Regions from separate parts of the Caulobacter sp. DWR3-1-2 genome, predicted to be linked through region 1. Evidence: predicted binding sites of a transcription regulator. Region 1 holds the regulator's gene; each other region holds the start of a gene.
What was found. The regulator LexA, encoded in region 1, represses DNA repair genes until DNA is damaged. The targets are predictions, from matches to a motif close to ATGTTCNCNANNTGTTCT.

Region 1 (4,282 bases):
TTACGGCCTGGGCATGCGCAGCTTCACCTACAAGGGCCGCCGCCTGATCGGCCACAGCGGGGCGGTGACCGGCTATCGCTCGACCATGATGTTCGATCCCGCCACGAAGACCGGCGTGGTGATGCTCTGGAACAGCGAGGGCAGCCTACCCTTCAAGCTCCAGGCCGAGGTCTTCGACAAGGCCTATCGCCTGCCGTTTGAGGATTGGCTTCAGCTAAAAGGCGATGGCGCGATTGTCGCACCCTGAGCGTTGCTACCAGAGATAGGGAATCAGCGCCGCCTTGCGCCGGCGATAGGCCACATGCTCATCGCCGAATCGGGCCGTCATCGCCGCGTCCTCCACCCGTATGCGCCACCCGAAGGCGATCAGGCCGGCCAGCAACAGCGCCAGGACCGACAGTCCACTGCCCAGGCCAAGGCCAACGCCGACCAGGCTCAGCAGGCTGCCCAGATAGGCCGGGTTGCGGACGATCCGGTAGGGGCCGCCCGTGATCATCCGGTGACCGTCGTGCAGATGCACGGTGCGGCGGAAGAAGGCCCCGAGGGTCAGTATGGCCCACAGGCGCAGGGCCAGGCCCGTCCAGATCAGGACCAGCGCCAGGAGCCGCGCCTCGCTCCTCCACTGGATTATGCGAGCAAATTCAGAGGCGTTGGCGGCATAAAAGGCGACGAAGATCCCCGCCGCGATAATCAGGACCACGGCCTGCAGGCTGCCCCGGTCGGCGTCCTGGCCGCTGGCCGTGCGCCGGTCGCGCCACCAGACCCACAGCTCAAACAGGCAGAAGGCGCCGTAGCTGGTCCAGAAGGCGCGCGGCCAACCCGTGGTCAGAAGCCAGGCGTGGTCCATGTCGCGAAGGCTCCCCTCGGCAAAGATTACGGCGTTCAGCTACACCGAACATCGATCGCCGCGTCAACTTGACATTAACGAAGAACACCTAGAGAACATTTGAGAGGTTTGCGGTTTGTTCCGCGACGACTTGCGAGGCCGACATGCTCACGCGCAAGCAGCACGAGCTGCTGATGTTCATCCACGAGCGGATCAAAGAGAGCGGTGTCTCTCCCTCCTTCGACGAAATGAAGGAGGCGCTCGACCTGGCGTCCAAGTCAGGCATCCACCGGTTGATCACGGCGCTGGAAGAGCGCGGCTTCATCCGCCGCCTGGCGCACCGCGCCCGCGCGCTGGAGGTGATCAAGCTGCCGCAACAGGCCACGACGGCCGCCCCGCCCAAGGGTCGCGGCGCCTTCAAGCCGCAAGTGCTGGAAGGCGGCGGGCAGGCGCCGGCCGTGGCCGCGCCCGTCCAGATCGCCGCCGACAACACCCGCGAACTGCCGATCCTCGGCCGCATCGCCGCCGGCACGCCCATCGACGCCATCCAGCATGAACGCGAGCGCCTGCCTGTGCCCGAATCCATGCTCGGCGGCGGCGAGCACTATGTGCTCGAGGTCCAGGGCGATTCGATGATTGATGCCGGCATCCTCGACGGCGACTATGTCATCATCCGCAAGGGCGACACCGCCAACAGCGGCGAGATTGTCGTCGCCCTGGTCGGCGAGGAAGCAACCCTCAAGCGCCTGCGCAAGAAGGGCGGCTCGATCGCCTTGGAAGCCGCCAATCCCAAGTACGAGACCCGCATCTTCGGTCCTGACCAGGTCGAGGTCCAAGGCAAGCTGGTGGGACTGATCCGGCGGTATCATTAGATTTTCGCCCATCCCGGTGAACGCCAGGATGAGCAGGGTTTGCATCACGGCTGGGGGCAGGCGCATTGGCCTGTCCTCATTTGCATCCGCGAAAGACCACGCAGACTCTGCTGCGGTCCGAGGTCCCTAGGTCGCCAGCCCGGCCGGCCGGTTTTCCGCATATTGCGGCACGTTTAGCGGCATCATCCACGGCTCGCGGCGCTTCACCCAGACCTCGTATTGCGGGATGAACTGACCGGTGTCGTCGAAGCCGCCCAGGTGAAGCTCGATCTCGTCCTCGCCCTCACGCCAGAAGACCGGCGAGCCGCAAACCGCGCAGCCGTGCGAGCGGCCGCGCTCGGAAGTCGCCCAGGCGAAGGTTTCGCCCTCGACCCGCACCTTGTCCGACCGAAAGACCGCGAAGGCGTTGCAAGGCGCGCCGTGGCGCTTGCGACAGGTCAGGCAGTGGCACATGCCGACCCGCAGCGGCCCGCCCTCCGCGCCGTATCGGACCGCCCCGCAGGCGCAGCCGCCCTGTCGTTCCATAGTCGTCTCCGTCTCCAGGCCCGTGCCTCGCCTCGCCTCGCCTCGCGATTCAGAACGCCAAACGCCCTTTGAGTTCCGCGAACGGGATAATGACATGCTCCCGATAGGCCGGCCGCGCCCGTAGCCGGTCGTACCAGGCCTGCAAACGGGGCTGCGGCGGCCGGTCGATCTCCAACTCGAAATAGCGATAGAGACAGGCGCCAATGGGGATGTCGGCCAAGGACAGCGCCTCGCCCATCATGAAGGCCCGACCTTCGAGTCGCGCCTCGACCTGACCCAGGCAGCGATGGGTGCGTTCCACCGCCTGGGCGATGGCTGGCCCATCTCGCAAAACCTCGGGCGTTCTGTAAAAGCCCCAGAACACTCCGCTCAGGAAAGCCGGCTGCAGCGCGGTCTGCGACCAGTCCATCCAACCATCGACCGGCGCCCGCGTCGCCGCGTCGGTTGGCCAAAACCGCCCTTCGCCGTAGGTGGCAGCCAGGTATCGAAGGATGGCGTGCGACTCCCACACCGCGACACCGCCGTCCTCGAGGACAGGCACGTGACCATGCGGGTTCATCTCCCGAAAGTCCGGGCTGTCCAGGCCGCCGAAGTCACCACCCGCCGGAAGGTGCTGATGCGGCAGGTCAAGCTCGGCGATAAGCCAGAGCACCTTCTGGACGTTCAACGAATTGCGTCTTCCCCAGACCTTGAGCATGGCGTCCCCCTATGGCGTGTTCGTCCACGGCCGCACGCCCCGCAGCGGCTGGGCCCAGACGATCCACCACCCACCGTCGCGGCGATAGAGCTCGGCCGCGCCGCCGACGGCGAAATCGGTCGCGTCGAGCACGATGCGGTCCCGGCAGGCCGGCGGCGTAATCGGAGCGTAGCCGCGCAGCACGACGATCTCGGCGTCCGCGCACATCGCCGCGAGAACGTCGGCGTCCGGAGCGGCCTTGCTCCAGGACAGGGCCAGCGGCACCGGCGAAGTCTTGGTGGGCGCGCAGGACCGCCGATCGCAGGCATAGGACGGACTCCGCGCGGTGTCGGTGGGCACGGCCAACCCCCGCCGGCGGCTCCAGAGCTCCGCCCCGAACCGCCGGGCGTCGGGGCGCAGCAGGACGGCCCGGCCGCCGTCGCGCACCGCCGCCGTGGTTCCGTCTGGCGCGATCCAGACGTCGGGCGCCGGCGGCCGGGGCCATAGCGCCACCGCCAGGGCCAGGGGCCCGCCCAACCAGCGCAGGCGTCCGCGCCACAGGCACAGTAACATCAGGCCGACAAAGGCCAGGGCCAGGGTGAAGGGCGGGCCGCTGGCCACCACCCGTTGAGCCCCGCCGGCGCTGGCGAAGCCATGGGCGATCCACAGCATCGCGTCGATGCCCCAGCCGGCCACGGCCAGGAACGGTCCTCCCAGGCCAAACACTTCGAGCACCGCCCCGATCGCCAGGAACGGCATGATCACGAAGGACGACAGCGGCGCGACCGCCAGGTTGGCCGGCAGGCCCCAGACCGCCACCCGGTTGAAATGCTGCATGGCGAACGGCCCTGTCGCCAGGCCAGCCACAAGACTGGCCCCGATGCTCACCGCCAGCCAGTTCATCGCGCCCTGGAAGAGCCGGATCGGCCAGGGGACCGAGATCTCGCGCACAGGCCTGGGCCAAGCCTCGGCCAGGGCGACCAGGGCGGCGGTGGCGGCGAACGACATCTGAAAGCCCGGCGCGCCGGCCGACTCGGGTTGGACCAGCAGGATGGCCAAGGCCGCAATGGCCAGGCCGTGCAGGGTGATGGCCTGGCGATCGAACAGGATGGCGGCGAAGGCCACGGTGGCGGTGATCGCCGCGCGCAGCGCCGGCGGCGGCGCGCCGGAAATCACCAGATAAATGAAGATCGCCGTCAGCCCGGCCACGGCCGCCACCTTCTTGCCGGGGACCCGCAGGGCCATCCACGGCCAGGCGGCGATGACCAGCCGCACCAGCCCAAACAGGAACCCGCCGACTATTGCCATGTGCAGGCCCGAGATCGACAGGATGTGGGCAAGGCCCGAGGCCCGCATGGCGTCGGTCTGGTCCTGGGTGATCCA
Region 2 (4,282 bases), on a different contig from region 1:
AGCCACGCCTGGGCCTATCTGCCGGACCTGGCCGAAACCATGGCGCGCGTGCTGGATCGCGCCGACCGGTTGGGGTCGTTCGAGGTGTTTCACTTCAGCGGCCACCAGTTGGCCTGGGGTGAGATGGGGGCGTCGATCCGTCGGGTGTTGGGCCAGCCCAAGCTGCCGATCAAGGCCTTCCCCTGGTGGATGATCGTGGCCCTCTCGCCCGTGGTGCCGGTCTTCAGCGAGATGGCCGAGATGCGCTACCTGTGGCGCGAGCCCATGGCGCTTATCGACGGCAAGCTGCGGGCGTTTCTGGGCGAGGTCCCGCACACGCCGCTCGACGTCGCGATGGCGGTGAGTCTGAGGGGGCTGGGGTGTCTGGAGAGCCATCCCGTCGCGGGAGCGCCCGAGGCCGGCCGTGCCGCGACGCAAAGCTGAGGCTTACGGCGCCACGGATTGTCAAAGGCATTGCCACGATCGGGGACATGCATCTGTGCATGTCCCCAGCCGCTTAAAGGGCTTCCGAGGCGCAGCCTCTATTTCAGCTTCTCGATCAGCGCCATGGCGGCGGCCGGATTGCGCACCTTCGCCCCGGCGATGAAGTAGGCGTAGACGTCGCCGCGCTTGGCCCAGGCCTGGGCTCGCTTGGCGATGGCGTCCAGATCGTCCGAGGTCATGCCGGTGGGCTCGCTCTCGCGGCTCGACATCAGGCGGGCATAGGTGAAGTCGGCGGTCGGCTGGTCGATGCAGGGCCAAGTCGGCTCCTCGTCGTCCTCGGCATAGACGATGGCCGCGCCGTACTGGGCGGCCAGGTCGTAGAATTCCTGGGTGGCGAAGGTGGGGCTGCGGACCTCCAGGGCGTGGCGCGCCGGCCGGCCGCCGATTTCCTTGGGCAGCAGCTTCAGGAAGCCTTCGAAATCGACCGGGTCGAACTTCTTGGTGGCCATGAACTGCCAGTTGATGGCGCCCAGCTTGGCGCCCAGCGCCTCCAGCCCCTGGCTGAGGAATTTCTCCAGCGAGTCGTTGTTCTCCGACAGCACCTTGCGGTTGGTGCAGTAGCGGCTGGCCTTGACCGAGAACACGAAGTCGTCGGGCGTCTCGGCATGCCACTTCTGCCAGCTGTTGGGCTTGAAGGTGGAATAGTAGGTGCCGTTGATCTCGATGCTGGTGACGTGGCGGCTAGCGTATTTCAGCTCGTCCTTCTGCTTCAGATCATCGGGATAGAAGGGGCCGCCCCGCCAGGGCTCGTAGGTCCAGCCGCCGATGCCGGCGCGAATGGTTCCGGGCATGAGTGTTCTCTTCCTGTTCTGGCGGCACGTTAGGTTAAGGGTTTGAGTTTGAGCAAGAGGAAACCGGATCACTGGCCCCCACCTGACGGCTTCGCCGTCTGTCAGCGGCGAGGGGGCGGAGCCCTGCGCTTAAGCTCTTCCCCCTCTGGGGGAAGACGATCGCGAAGCGATCCGTAGGAGGCAGGTGATCAACATTCCACCCGGTTGACCGACAACCCCACCGCCAGACCCCCCAACGAGGTCTCCTTGTAAATCTCGCTCATGTCCTCGCCGGTGCGCTTCATCGTGGCGATCACCTTGTCGAGCGACACCGAGTGCTGACCATCGCCCAGCAGCGCCAGCCGCGCGGCGTCGATGGCCTTGATGGCGCCCATGGCGTTGCGCTCGATGCAGGGGATCTGGACCAGGCCGCCGATCGGATCGCAGGTCAGGCCGAGGTTGTGCTCCATGCCGATCTCGGCGGCGTTTTCGATCTGCGCGTTGGTGCCGCCGAGCGCCGCGCACAGCCCGCCGGCCGCCATCGAGCAGGCCACGCCGACTTCGCCCTGGCAGCCGACCTCGGCCCCGCTGATCGAGGCGTTGCGCTTGTAGAGCGCGCCGATCGCCGCCGCCGTCAGCAGGAACACCCGCACCTGCTGCGGCGTGCCCTGGTGGAAGCGGTGGTAGAAGCGCAGCACCGCCGGGATCAGGCCGGCCGCGCCATTGGTCGGGGCGGTGACCACCCGGCCGCCGGCCGCGTTCTCCTCGTTGACCGCCATGGCCCACAGGTTGACATAGTCCATCGCCGCCAATGGATCACTGAATTGGGGGTCGCTGATCTGGCGCTCCATGCGGCCCTGGATGGTCTGATGGATCTGGAGGGCTCGCCGCTTGACGTTGAGCCCTCCGGGCAGGACGCCGCTCTCGCGCATGCCGCGGTCGATACAGGCCTCCATGGCCTCGAAGATGCGGTCGAGCCCAGCGGCCAGCGCGTCCTCGTCCATCCGGACAAGCTCGTTGGCGCCCATCACCCCGGCGATGCTCAGGCCGGCGTCGGCGGCGCGTTGCAACAGGTCGGCGCCGCTCTCGAACGGGAAGGGGACTTCTGGCCCTTCCTCTGGCGGGGTGTTGCGGCCCATCTCGCTCTCGTCGCGCACGAAGCCGCCGCCGATCGAGAAATAGGTGCGCTCCGCCAGCGTGACGCCAGCGGCGTCGAAGGCTGTGAAGGCCAGCCCGTTGGGGTGCTGCGGCAGGCGTTCGTGGCCGGCCCAGACGATGTCGCGTTCGGCGTCGAAGCCGATGCCGACCTCGCCGCCCAACATGATCCACTGGTTGGCGGCGGCCTCGACCAGCGCCGCCTCGCCGGCGTCGGGGTCGAGTTGGGCGGGCACGAAGCCCATCAGGCCCAAGACCACCGCCCGGTCGGTGGCGTGGCCGCGACCGGTGAGGGCCAGGGAGGCGTAGAGGCGGATTTTGACCCGCGCCGTTGTCGCCAGTTGGCCGGCGTCACGCAGACGGCCGACAAACAGGCCGGCGGCCGTCATCGGCCCCATGGTGTGGCTGCTCGACGGGCCGACGCCGAGCTTGAATAGGTCGAAGACGGAGGCTGTCATGGTGTGGTTTCACAAAACGCGTTTGCGTCCGCGAATTACGATCGGGGACATAGGCATGTCCCCGTCCGCGTCCCGAACGGCAGAAGTCTACTTCCGATCCGCCTTGGTCGTGTCCCGCAGCGCCTTGAACTCCGAGCCCGCCTGCCATTCCGGCCAGACCCTCGAATTAGCCAAGTCCGCGCCCACTTCATAGAACAGTCCTATGTCCTGGGCCTGGCCGGTCAGGTCCCAGTCGGCTCGCCATTCGTCGGCGGGCTGGTGGTAGCGGTTGGTGGTGTAGTCTTCCTCGCCCTTCTGGCCGGCTTCCTTGCCGCCCACGACCAGATCCTCGCCCGAGCCAACCGAGATGGCCGGCACGCCGCGCTTGGCGAACGGGAAGTGGTCCGAGCGATAGAAATGGCCGGCCTGGGGCGAAGGGTCGGGCGTGAAATAGCGGCCATGGGCCTTGGCCTTGGCGACCAGCAGGTCCTGCAAATCCACCTTGCCGTCGCCCGAGGTGGTGATGTCCTTGGCCGGGCCGGTGGCCGACAGGGCGTCGATGTTCAGGTCACCCACGGTCTTGGACAGCGGATAGAGCGGGTTGGCGGCGTAATATTCCGAACCCAGCAGGCCGCGCTCCTCGGCGGTGACGGCCAGGAACAGGATCGAGCGCTGCGGGGCCGGCTGGCTCTTGAAGGCGCGGGCGGTTTCCAGGATGGCGGCGACGCCATCGGCGTTGTCGATCGCGCCATTATAGATCTTGTCGCCGCGCGCGTCGGGCGCGCCAACGCCCAGATGGTCCCAGTGGGCGCTGTAGATCACCGTCTCGTCGGGACGGACGGAGCCCTTGATGCGGCCGGCGATGTTCTTCGACACGATCACCGAGTGATCGACGGCGTAGGCGGCCGAGAAGGTCGCGCCTTTCAGCTCGACCGGCTTGAAGTCGCGGCTCTGGGCTTGCTTTTTCAGGGCCTCGAAGTCGAGATGGGCGGCCTTGAACAGCTCGACCGCCGCGTCACGCTGGATCCAGGCCTCCAGGTTGGGGTGGCTCTTGGCCGGCTCATTGCGCACAATGTCGAACATCGTCGCGCCGTTGGAGTTCTTGACCGTCGCCCAGCCATAGGCGGCCGGGGCGGTTTCGTGGACCACCAGCACGCCGGCCGCGCCCTGGCGGGCAGCCTCCTCGTACTTGTAGGTCCAGCGGCCGTAATAGGTCATGGCCTTGCCGCCGAAGTCACCCCCGTCCTTGGTGTTTGGGCCGGTCTCGAAGTCGGGGTCGTTGATCAGCACCACCAGGACCTTGCCCTTCAGGTCCAGGCCCTTGAAGTCGTCCCAGTGACGCTCTGGCGCCTTGACGCCATAGCCAACGAAGACCAGCGGAGCGTCCTTGATGGCGACGCTGTCGACATTGGTCATGGCCGCGCGGATGGCGATCTG
Region 3 (4,282 bases), on a different contig from region 1:
GCGGATATTCAGGTCGCGGCACATCTGGACCAGGTGGCGCACCATGGCCCCGTCGCGGCCGCTGCCGGCCAGTTCGCGCACATAGCGGCCGTCGATCTTGACGATGTCCAGGCTCAGTTCCTGCAGATAGGCGAAGGACGAGGCTCCAGCCCCGAAATCGTCCAGGCACACCAGTGAGCCGAGGCCTCGGAGGGCCTGGATATGCTGGTTGGCGCGGGGCAGATCGTCGATGGCGCTGGATTCGGTGATCTCGAAGATCAGGCGACCCTTGGCCTTGTCATGCTTGGCCAGCAGGCGGCCGATGTGATCGACGAAGCCCTCGTTGACGATCGTCCGACCCGAGACATTGACCGCCAGCTTGATGGCGCCCGTTCGGTCGCCGGCCAGACGCTGGACGGCCATCTCGGCGATCGCGTGGTCCAGCTCCTCGATCAGGTCGAGCTCCTCGGCCATGCGGATCAACTGGAACGGGCTGCCGCCGTCCTCGAAGCGCACCAAGGCCTCGTGGTGATGGGCGATCCCCGTCGCCAGGTTGACCACCGGCTGGTAGGCCAAGGTGAACCGCCGCTGGCTGACCGCCACGCCCAGGGCGCCGGCCTTGGCCAGGGTGCGCTTGACCGAGCGGTTCATGGCTTCCGACAGGCTGATCGGGGGGGAGTCCTTCAGCCCCTCGCGCAGGAAATCGTCCAAGGCGTAGCGCAGGGCCTTCAGCCCGCGGGCCGGGGCGACGCCGGCGTCCAGCGGCACGACATGGGCGGTGGCCGTCAGCGTCGTGGACTTGGTCAGGCGTTGGGCCATGTCATCGGGATGGTCGGACTTGGTCCGCACCAGGGCGAAGCGTTCGGACGACAGCCGCGTGGCCATGCCGCCGGCGTGCGACTCGGCCCGCACCGCGCCGGCCAGCTTGACGTCCAGGGCGTGGGCCTCGCGAGGCGACAGCTGGTCGCGGACGACGTCCAGGCCCGAGAAGTCGACCATCGCGAGTTCAAGCTCGAGCCCGGTGACCCGGGCGGCCTCGAACAGGCCCCGGGCGATATCCTCGAAGCTTTCGCGGCTGCGCAGGCCGATCTCGTCGACCTGGCCCGAAGGGGCGGGGGCGGGGGTGACCGAAACCGAAATCCGGCCGCCATTGTCGGGCAGGGCGCGCATGGTCAGATTGACGTGACGCGGCGGCTCGCCGGCCATGCGCAGTGTGACGGGTCCGCGCCGGAAGCCATCGCTCATCACATTGAGCACGGCTTCGACCAGCGGGCGGTCGGCGGCGGTGAAGAGATCCCGGAACACCCGGCCCATCATCGAACGCTCGTCCAGGCCCATGATCCGCTGGGCCGCCCCGAGCGCCAGGATCACCTGGCCATTCTCGACTTCCATCAGCAGGTCGGCGCTGGCGAAGGCCAGGCCCAGTAGACGGCGCGGATCGATCGACAAAACGGTGCTCCCCCCGGGAAGAGAGCACCATGAGCGCCTGCCTGTTAAGGAGCGGTTGAGGCGCGGACGAAAGCTCGACCGCAGGGCGCGAGAAAATGTCGCAGGGCGGCGATTTGCGTCGCGACCTATGTGACCGCTTCTGACGCATATAGCCGATAGACCGTCCTCATCGCTTCCGCGCCACGAGAAAAGAACATCTTGTGAACACGGAACAAAGCATGTACTCGTTAATCATTCCACAGGCGAAGGGCGCGCCGAGCGCGAACCTCCGATCTGCCGGTCGGAATCATGGAATAAGGGCGGATCTCCAATGAGCAATCAGGCGGCTTTGAAACTCGTGGGCAAAGAAGACGGCGACAAACAGCGCGCTCTTGAAGCGGCGCTGGCGCAGATCGACCGGGCGTTCGGCAAGGGCTCGGTGATGAAGCTGGGCGAAAAGGGCAAGATGGAGATCGAGTCGGTGTCCACCGGCTCGCTGGGCCTCGACATCGCTCTGGGCATCGGCGGCCTGCCCAAGGGGCGGGTGATCGAGATCTACGGTCCGGAAAGCTCGGGCAAGACCACTCTGGCCCTGCACGTGGTGGCCGAGGTCCAGAAGGCCGGCGGCACCGCCGCCTTCGTCGACGCCGAGCACGCGCTCGATCCGGGCTACGCCTTCAAGCTGGGGGTCAATCTCGACAACCTGCTGGTCTCGCAGCCCGACAACGGCGAGCAGGCCCTGGAGATCACCGACACCCTGGTGCGCTCCGGCGCCGTAGACGTGGTGGTCATCGACTCGGTCGCGGCCCTGACCCCCAAGGCAGAAATCGAAGGCGAGATGGGCGACAGCCTGCCGGGCCTGCAGGCCCGCCTGATGAGCCAGGCGCTGCGGAAGCTGACCGGCTCGATCAACAAGACCAACACCATCGTCATCTTCATCAACCAGATCCGTCACAAGATCGGGGTGATGTACGGCAGCCCGGAAACCACCACGGGCGGCAACGCCCTGAAGTTCTACGCCTCGGTCCGCCTGGACATCCGTCGTACCGGCTCGGTGAAGAACCGTGACGAGATCGTCGGCAACAACGTCCGGGTCAAGGTGGTCAAGAACAAGGTGGCGCCGCCGTTCCGCGAGGTCGAGTTTGACATCATGTATGGCGAAGGCATTTCCAAGCTGGGCGAGATCATCGACCTGGGCGTCAAGGCCGGGGTGATCGACAAGGCCGGCTCGTGGTTCTCCTATAACAGTCAGCGCATCGGTCAGGGCCGCGACAATGTCCGCGAGTTCCTCAAGGCCAACAAGGATCTGGCCAACGAGATCGAGGCCGCCGTCCGCAAGTCGTCGCAGAAGATCGAGGAAGAGCTTCTGGTCGGCGGCCCGGAGGAGGGCGACGAAGCTTAGGTCCAAGCCCAGCGCCTGACCTGACACAGGTTTCGCGGCCGCCGTTTTCATAGCGCGCGACCCCGCCTTATAGCCGCCGTGGAATACCGCCTCGGCAGGCCGCGATCCCCGGACGCCTGGACCCCATGCCAGGCGTCCGATTTCGTTTCTCCGACAATCCTCTCACTCAGGGGGAGGTGGCCCGCAGGGCCGGAGGGGGTCTACCGCGCTATCCGCCAATTCCCTTCAAGGGGAGGAGCCGCCCGCTTCGGGGGACGGAGGGGGTCTGCTCAGTTGGCCGGTAGGTCTCGCTTCCTAAGAGGAGGTGGCCCGAAGAGCCCCGGCGGCTCCGCCGCCTCGACCACCCAAGTCCTCTCCCCCCCGTGGGGGAGGCGGTCGCGAAGCGACCGGTGTGGGAGTGTGGGGTCGACTGAGTCGGGTGGTGACCTGCGCCGCTCACACCCCCTCCGTCGGCTTTGCCGACACTTCCCCTACGGGGGAGGATCTCAAGCCCCGGCCTGCACCCCAACGACCAACGTGGTTTCCACTCCGCTTGAAACCGCGCTATGCAGCCCCGACCTCCGGTTCGACCGGATCCAGTACGAACACCCGAGACGCCGATGACCAGCCGACCCAACCTGAACGAGATCCGCAGCACCTTTCTGAACTATTTCGGCGCGGCCGATCATGCGATCACGCCCTCGGCGCCGCTGGTGCCGCAGAACGATCCGACGCTGCTGTTCGTCAATGCCGGCATGGTGCCGTTCAAGAACGCCTTCACCGGCGCCGAGGCCCCGCCCTATCCGCGCGCCACCTCGTCGCAGAAGTGCGTCCGGGCCGGCGGCAAGCACAATGATCTCGACAATGTCGGCTACACCGCCCGCCACCACACCTTCTTCGAGATGCTCGGCAATTTCTCGTTCGGCGACTATTTCAAGGAACAGGCGATCACCCACGCCTGGACCTTGTTGACCCGCGAGTTTGGCCTGCCCAAGGATAAGCTGCTGGTCACCGTCTACCACACCGACGACGAGGCCGCCGACCTCTGGAAGAAGATCGCGGGTCTGGATGACAGCCGCATCATCCGCATCGCCACCAACGACAATTTCTGGTCGATGGGCGATACCGGCCCCTGCGGCCCGTGCTCGGAAATCTTCTTCGACCACGGCGACCACATCCCCGGCGGCCCCCCCGGCAGCCCCGATGAGGACGGTGACCGGTTCATCGAAATCTGGAACCTGGTCTTCATGCAGTTCGAGCAGATGGCCGGCGGCGAGCGCCTGTCGCTGCCCAAGCCCTCGATCGACACCGGCATGGGCCTGGAGCGCATCGCCGCCATCCTGCAGGGCGTGCACGACAATTACGACATCGACCTGTTCAGGGCCCTGATCGCCGCCAGCGTCGAGCTGACCGGGGTGAAGGCGCAAGGCGACCAGGCCCCGTCGCACCGGGTGATCGCTGACCATCTGCGCTCGTCCTCGTTCCTGCTGGCCG

Region 2: ACP696_RS18830 (DUF72 domain-containing protein) is a predicted target of LexA. The motif match lies at 1,277-1,294, and genes of this name have one in related genera.
Region 3: recA (recombinase RecA) is a predicted target of LexA. The motif match lies at 1,619-1,636, and genes of this name have one in related genera.

Annotation. Positions count from the first base shown of each region.
Region 1 is NZ_JAFCTW010000003.1:85,566-89,847, forward strand. Features, by position in the region: gene ACP696_RS04980 (serine hydrolase domain-containing protein) at 1-247, shown strand, start outside; gene ACP696_RS04985 (methyltransferase family protein) at 254-847, opposite strand; gene lexA (transcriptional repressor LexA) at 991-1,698, shown strand; gene ACP696_RS04995 (GFA family protein) at 1,825-2,223, opposite strand; gene ACP696_RS05000 (glutathione S-transferase family protein) at 2,273-2,920, opposite strand; gene ACP696_RS05005 (ComEC/Rec2 family competence protein) at 2,930-4,282, opposite strand, start outside.
Region 2 is NZ_JAFCTW010000016.1:78,828-83,109, reverse strand. Features, by position in the region: gene ACP696_RS18835 (NAD-dependent epimerase/dehydratase family protein) at 1-423, shown strand, start outside; gene ACP696_RS18830 (DUF72 domain-containing protein) at 522-1,274, opposite strand; gene ACP696_RS18825 (L-serine ammonia-lyase) at 1,463-2,866, opposite strand; gene ACP696_RS18820 (M28 family metallopeptidase) at 2,954-4,282, opposite strand, start outside.
Region 3 is NZ_JAFCTW010000014.1:86,103-90,384, reverse strand. Features, by position in the region: gene ACP696_RS17655 (EAL domain-containing protein) at 1-1,428, opposite strand, end outside; gene recA (recombinase RecA) at 1,739-2,809, shown strand; gene alaS (alanine--tRNA ligase) at 3,409-4,282, shown strand, end outside.